3 regions of the Nocardioides zeae genome follow, and region 2 is predicted to be linked to each of the others. Evidence: predicted binding sites of a transcription regulator. Region 2 holds the regulator's gene; each other region holds the start of a gene.

Region 1 (2,263 bases), 4.0 Mb from region 2:
GCACGTCGGAGGCGATGACGCGCTCCCAGGCCTCGTTGACGTCGTCCACGGTGATCTTCTCGATCTCGGCGCCCAGGCCGTGCTCGGCGCAGAAGTCGAGCATCTCCTGGGTCTCGCGGATGCCACCGATCTTCGAGCCGGCGAGGGTGCGGCGCATGCCGGCGAGCGAGAACGGGCGGAAGTTCTCCGGCTCCTCGGGCAGGCCCACGTTCACCATCGCGCCGTCGAGCCGCAGCATCGACAGGTAGCGGTCGAGGGGCAGGTTCGCCGACACCGTGTTGACGATGAGGTCGAAGTGGCCCCGGAGCTTCTTGAAGGTGTCCTTGTCCGACGTCGCGTAGAAGTGGTCGGCGCCGAGACGGCGGCCGTCCTCCTCCTTGCTGAGCGTCTGGCTGAGCACCGTGACCTCGGCACCGAGGGCGGACGCGATCTTCACGCCCATGTGGCCGAGGCCGCCCATGCCGACGATGGCGACGCGCTTGCCCGGGCCGGCCCCCCAGTGGTGCAAGGGCGAGTAGAGCGTGATGCCCGCGCACAGCAGCGGGGCGGCGACGTCGAGCTCGACGCCCTCGGGGATCCGGAGCACGTAGTTCTCGTCGACGACGATCGAGCGCGAGTAGCCGCCCTGGGTCTGCTCGCCGTCGTAGGTCTGCGCGTTGTAGGTGCCGACCTCCCCGCGGAGGCAGTACTGCTCCTCCCCCGCCTTGCAGTTCTCGCACTCGCGGCACGAGTCGACGAAGCAGCCGACCCCGACCCGGTCGCCGACGGCGTGGGTTGTCACGGAGTCACCGACGGCCGCGACGACACCGGCGATCTCGTGGCCGGGGGTGAGGGGGAACGACGCCGGACCCCACTCCTCGCGGGCGGTGTGGATGTCGGAGTGGCAGATGCCGGCGTAGTGGATGTCGATGACGACGTCGTGCGGGCCGGGGTCGCGGCGCTGGATGGTGGAGCGCTCGAACGGCTGGCCAGCGCCAGGGGTGACCAGGGCGTCGACGGTCTGCGGCAAGGTTTCTCTCCTGAGGTGCACGTCGCGGGGGCGCTCCCCACGACCCCTCCAGTGAACAACCCGGCTCCACACCGAGCACTGACGGGGCGCGTCGAGTTGGGTTGGACGGCGCGGCGGGCGCGTCGAGGTGGGTTATACGGCGCGGCGTGGGCGTCGAGGTGGGTTGAACGCCGCGGCGGGGACGTCGAGTTGGGTCGGACGGCGCGGCGGGTGCGTCGAGTTGTCATGTACGCCGTGGTGCGGGGCGGGGAGTCGTCGCTGCGTACGTGACAACTCGGCGCCAGCGGGGGTCGGTCATCCACAGGTCACCACCAAGAGGTGGTGATCGAATGCGTGTTCGACTAGAGTGGGGTCATGGATCGGGGGACCCACACCACAGCGACCGCGTTGATCGACGCGGTCCGCGAGCGCGCGACGGCGGCTCGCGTGGCGGAGGCGGCTGCGTTCGTGGCGGTGGGTGACTGGGCTTCTGCGCACACCTCTGAGGAGGTCGTGGGTGATCCGATCACGGTGCTGGGTGAGTGGCACTACGAACGAGACGCCGAGGCCCTGGCGGGGGATCAGTTCCTCGAGCTCGGCGGCCCCGGGGCGCCGGTGGTGGCGGAGTTCTGCATCGGCGAGGTCGCCGCCGCCCGTGGCTGTTCGTTCGACGCCGCACGGCGGTTGGTCGGGGATGCGGTCGAGCTGCGCTACCGGCTCCCGCGTGTCCACGCCCGGATCGCTGCCGGTGAGGTCGACGTCTGGCGAGGACGACGGATCGCCCAGACCACGCGCACGCTGACGTTCGAGGCGGCGAGCTTCGTCGACAGGCACATCGCGTACGTCGCGCACAAGGCCACCGGCCCCGAGGTCGATCGGCTCGTGGCCGAGGCTGCGGCGCGGTTCGACCCCGAGACCACCGAGGCCGAGCGGGCCGAGGCCGACGGCGGACGGCACCTGAGCATCGAGCTCGGCGACGTGGACTACGCCGACCCGCTCACGGGCACGCTGCGCGGCACCGTGGACGTCCACGGCACCCTCGACCTTGCCGACGCGCTCGACCTCGAGCGGACGGTCGCGCACGTGGCCCGGCACCTCGTCGACCTGGGGTGCGATCAGGACCTCGACGTACGACGCTCCATCGCCCTCGGTGAGATCGCGCGACGCTGCGACGGCGTCACGACCCTCGACTACGCCACGGCCGACGAGTCCGCCGAGAGCGATCAACGCCCGGTCCAGCGGGCGCGGCGCGAGGTCGTGCTGTTCGTCCATCTC
Region 2 (2,263 bases):
GCACCGGGGAGCGACGACAGGGCCAGGGGATCGGACGCCGGGGTGGCTGCCACGGCAGCCGCCGGGCCCGCCGTGCCCGCCGCACCGCCGGGCGCAGCGCCGACCGCCGGCGGCAGCGCGCAGCCGGCGACCACGAGGGCCACGACGACGAGGAGGCGGAAGGGCGACATGGGGCCATCCAACCCCGCCGGGGCGTCGGACGGGCACAGGTCCGTCGCCCTGGGGATGACGGGTCCGCGCTGTACGGGTGGGGACGGAGAGCGGGCCGTCCTGATCCGTGCGGCCCGCGCGGATCAGAAGAAGGAGAGCACGTAGGCGCCGAGGAGCGCGACGATCACCACGAGGGCCACGACCCGGGCCCAGGTCGGGACGCTGCTGACGAAGTGGTCGGGCGTACTGTCGTCCCGGACGCCGGTGTCACGGAGCTCCGGCGGGTCGTCGAGGTCGCCCGCGTAGGGCTCCCCGGCCTGCCACCCGCCCCCGTTGGACGGGTGCTGGCGCCGGGCCTCGAGCTCCGCGGAGCACTGGTCCATCCAGGCGTCGACGACGCCCGCGTCGTACACCTGGGCGTCGTGCACCGCCGGGAACGGACGGGGGTCGAAGGGGCCGGGGTGGAAGCCGGTGCGTCGGCCGCGACGCATCTCCTCGACCAGCGCGGTGACGTGGGCGTCCACGTCGCGGATCCGGTAGCCGTCGGCAGCCTCCAGCACCGGGAAGCGCGGGGTGTCGCTCGGCATTGCGGTCTCCTCGGGGACGGCCTCGACGTGATCCTACGGCCGTCCCCGGGCCCGGGACGACCGGGCCCGGAGCAGTCGGGATCAGAGGCGGCGGAGGACCGCCGTCACCTTGCCGAGGATGGTGGCGTGGGTGCCGTCGATCGGGTCGTACGCCTCGTTGTGGGGGAGGAGCCAGACCTGCCCGTTGCGGCGCTGGAACGTCTTCACGGTCGCCTCGCCGTCGATCATCGCGGCGACGATCTCGCCGTTCTCGGCCGTCGGCTGCTGGCGGACCACCACGTAGTCGCCGTCGCAGATCGCCGCGTCGATCATCGAGTCGCCGGACACCTCCAGCATGTAGAGCGTGCCGTCCCCGACGAGCTGCTGCGGGAGGGGGAAGACCTCCTCGACCCGCTGCTCCGCGAGGATCGGGCCGCCGGCCGCGATCCGTCCGACGACCGGCACGTACGTCGCGGCGGGGCGCGCCTCGCCGATGTCGGTCTCGTCGATGACGGACTCGTCCGCGCTGGAGAGCGCCGCGCGCTCGACCTCGAGGCCGTGCCCGACCACCTGGATCGCCCGGGGGCGGTTGGGGTCGCGACGGAGGTAACCCTTCTCCTCCAGCGCCTTGAGCTGGTGGGCGACCGAGGACGAGCTGGTGAGGCCGACCTGCTCGCCGATCTCGCGCATGCTCGGCGGGTAGCCCCGCTCGTCGAGCGCGGTCGTGATGACGGCGAGCACGCGCGCCTGGCGCGGCGTCAGGCGCGCCTGCCCCGCACCGGGCTGCGGCACCGCCGACACGTCCGTCACCCCTGCGTCGTCGCCCGGGTCCTTGGTCGCCGCCATGTCCGTCCTTCTTTCCGCGCCCTCGGACGCTTCGCCGCTCGGTCGACTGCTCGGTGCCCCCGCGCCGTGCTGCAGGCGGGACACCGTCGCGGACCGCACGCTAGTCGTCGGACCCGTGCGGATTCAAACATCTGTTCGACCGGCGTGTCCCGTGTCGCCGTCGGTACGCCGTCGAAGAAATGTTCGACCGCACCCTTGATCCGATCGAACACCTGCTCTAGTGTCGCTCAGGTGTTCGATCGAACGTGTGATCGACGGTGGGTCCGGCGGTGACGCCGACCAGAACTGTCGGTGGCCGTCGATAGACATCGCTCGTCACGACCCGACACTTCCCCAGGAGGTCACCATGAGCTCGACCGCATTCGCCCCGCAGCTGCCGGCAACCCGGTCCGCCCGTCCTGTTCGCGCGGTCCGTCCGGCGCGCCCGGCTCCCCGGGCGCAGGGCTCGCTGCGCCTCACGCGACGCGGCCGTCTGGTGGTGCTGGTGCTCGGTCTCGTCGCCATGCTCGCCCTGGGCGTCGTCCTCGGCTCGGTGTCCGCCGCGAGCGACGAGTCGACCGCCGGGCAGACGGAGACCATCCGCGTCCAGTCGGGCGACACGCTGTGGGACATCGCCGCGGCGCGTGCCGGTTCGGGCGAGTCGGTGCAGGACGTCATCGACGAGATCCGCTCGATCAACCACCTGAGCTCCGGGGCGCTGA
Region 3 (2,263 bases), 1.5 Mb from region 2:
GCGTGCGAGGTCGATACCGGTCCTGCCGGTGCAGGCGTCGATCCCGGGACCGAATCCGTTGAGGGTGCCGGTGATCGCGGCCTCGTCGAGGTGCACGAACAGCACCACCTCGCGGCGAGTCCGCGCCTGCGTGGGTGGCTGGTCCTCGTCGTACTCCAACGTCGCCACGCCGTTGCAGCGCCGCGCGATCTCACCGAGGGCGATGGAGCGGCGTACGTCGAGGGCCTGATCGCAGCCCAGGTCGACCAGCTGCCGGGCCACGTGCGCGACGGTGCGTTCCAGGTCGAGCGCATCAGCCAGGTCCAGCGTCCCGTGGACATCGACGGTGCCGCGCAGTGTCCCGGTCAACGGGTCCGCGAAGGCGACGTCGCCCAGCTCGATCGTCAGATGGCGCTCTCCGTCGGCCTCGGCCCGTTCGGCCTCGGTGGTCTCGGGGTCGAACCGGGCTGCCGCCTCGGCCACCAGTCGATCGACCTCGGGACCGGTGGCCTTGGCCGCGACGTACGCGATGTGGCGATCCACGAACCCCGCCGCGTCGAAGGTCAGCGTCCGCGTGCTCTGCGCGATGCGGCGTCCGCGCCAGACATCGACCTCACCGGCCGCGACACGGGCGTGCACGCGTGGGAGCCGGTAGCGCAGCTCTAACGCGTCACCGACCAGCCGGCGTGCGGCGTCGAACGAGCACCCACGGGCGGCCGCGACCTCGCCGATGCAGAACTCCGCCACCACCGGTGCCCCGGGACCACCGAGCTCGAGGAAGTGGTCGCCCGCCAGCGTCTCGGCATGGGACTCGTCGTGCCACTCGCCCAGCACCGTGATCGGGTCACCCACCACCTCGTCCGAGGTGTGCGCAGAAGCCCAGTCACCCACCGCGACGAACGCAGCCGCCTCCGCCACGCGAGCCGCCGTCGTGCGCTCGCGGACCGCGTCGATCAACGCAGTCGCCGCGTGCTGGGTCCCCCGATCCATGATCCCACTTTAATCGAACACGTGTGCGAACGCCACCTCTGCGTGGTGATCTGTGGATGACCATTCCGAGGTCGGCGCCGAGTTGTCACCTACGCGGCGACGCCTCCCCGCCCGCGCCGCGGCGTACGTGACAACTCGGCGCGACCAGCTCGCGCGCTTCATGCAACTCGACGCACCCGCCGCGGCGTACGACCCAACTCGACGCACCCGCCGCGGCGTACGACCCAACTCGACGCACCCGCCGCGCAGTACGACCCACCTCGACGCATGAGCCGCGGCGTACGTGACAACTCGACGCGCGGCCCTACTCCCCCAGCGCTGCCGCGACGGCGGCCTCGACGTGCAGGCGCGTCGTGGGGAAGACGGGCACGGTCGTGTCCGCGGCGCCCACCAGCAGCTCGATCTCGGTGCACCCGAGCACGATGCCCTCGGCTCCGCGCTCGACGAGACCCGCCATCACCGCGACGTACGCCGCGCGCGACTCCGGCCGGACCACCCCGTGCACGAGCTCGTCGTAGATCACCCGGTGCACGACGTCGCGGCCGGCCTCGTCGGGCACGAGCACCTCGAGCCCGTGGTCCGCCAGCCGGTCGCGGTAGAACGCCTGCTCCATCGTGAAGCGCGTGCCGAGCAGGCCCACGCGCCGCACGCCGGCCTCGCGCACCGCGTCGGCGGTGGTGTCGGCGAGGTGGAGGAACGGCACGTCGATGGCCGCCGCGACGACGTCGGCGACCTTGTGCATGGTGTTGGTGCACAGGACCACGAGGTCGGCGCCGGCCGCGCTGAGGCGCCGGGCCTCGACGGCGAGCAGCTCCCCCGCGGCCTCCCAGTCGCCGGCCATCTGCAGACGTTCGACGTCGGCGAAGTCGACGGAGGTGAGCACGACGCGCGCCGAGTGGAAACCGCCCCGCCGCTCCCGCACCAGCTCGTTGGCGAGGCGGTAGTACTCCGCCGTCGACTCCCAGCTCATCCCGCCGATCATCCCGATCATCCGCATGAGCCCCAGTAGAGCAGGCCCCGGCGGATCAGCCCATCGTCTTCGCCCCGTCGATCGACTCCCGGATGATGTCCGCGTGGCCCGCGTGCTGCGCCGTCTCGGCGAGCACGTGGAGGAAGGTGCGCCGCGCGCTCCACCGCTCCCCCGGCGCGAACCACGGCGCCTCCGGCAGCGGCTGGGTGGCGTCGAGGTCGACGGAGGTCACCAGGGCCTCGGTCGCGGCGGCCGCCGCCGCGTACTCACCCAGCACCCCCTCCAGCGTCTCGTCCGGCAGCAGCACGAACTGCTGGTGGTACG

Evidence for each region. Region 2 encodes LexA, which represses DNA repair genes until DNA is damaged. Its sites were predicted from a motif close to TCGAACANNTGTTCGA; they were not measured.
Region 1: a site for LexA is predicted at 1,335-1,350, ahead of QE405_RS19220 (HNH endonuclease signature motif containing protein). Genes of this name have one in related genera too.
Region 3: a site for LexA is predicted at 983-998, ahead of QE405_RS07085 (HNH endonuclease signature motif containing protein). Genes of this name have one in related genera too.

Annotation. Positions count from the first base shown of each region.
Region 1 covers NZ_JAUTAN010000001.1:4,060,726-4,062,988, reverse strand. The annotation lists gene QE405_RS19225 (NAD(P)-dependent alcohol dehydrogenase) at 1-1,009, opposite strand, end outside; gene QE405_RS19220 (HNH endonuclease signature motif containing protein) at 1,364-2,263, shown strand, end outside.
Region 2 covers NZ_JAUTAN010000001.1:12,112-14,374, forward strand. The annotation lists gene QE405_RS00035 (fibronectin type III domain-containing protein) at 1-170, opposite strand, end outside; gene QE405_RS00040 (hypothetical protein) at 294-737, opposite strand; gene lexA (transcriptional repressor LexA) at 819-1,562, opposite strand; gene QE405_RS00050 (LysM peptidoglycan-binding domain-containing protein) at 1,909-2,263, shown strand, end outside.
Region 3 covers NZ_JAUTAN010000001.1:1,485,743-1,488,005, forward strand. The annotation lists gene QE405_RS07085 (HNH endonuclease signature motif containing protein) at 1-969, opposite strand, end outside; gene QE405_RS07090 (aspartate/glutamate racemase family protein) at 1,274-1,966, opposite strand; gene QE405_RS07095 (DinB family protein) at 1,995-2,263, opposite strand, start outside.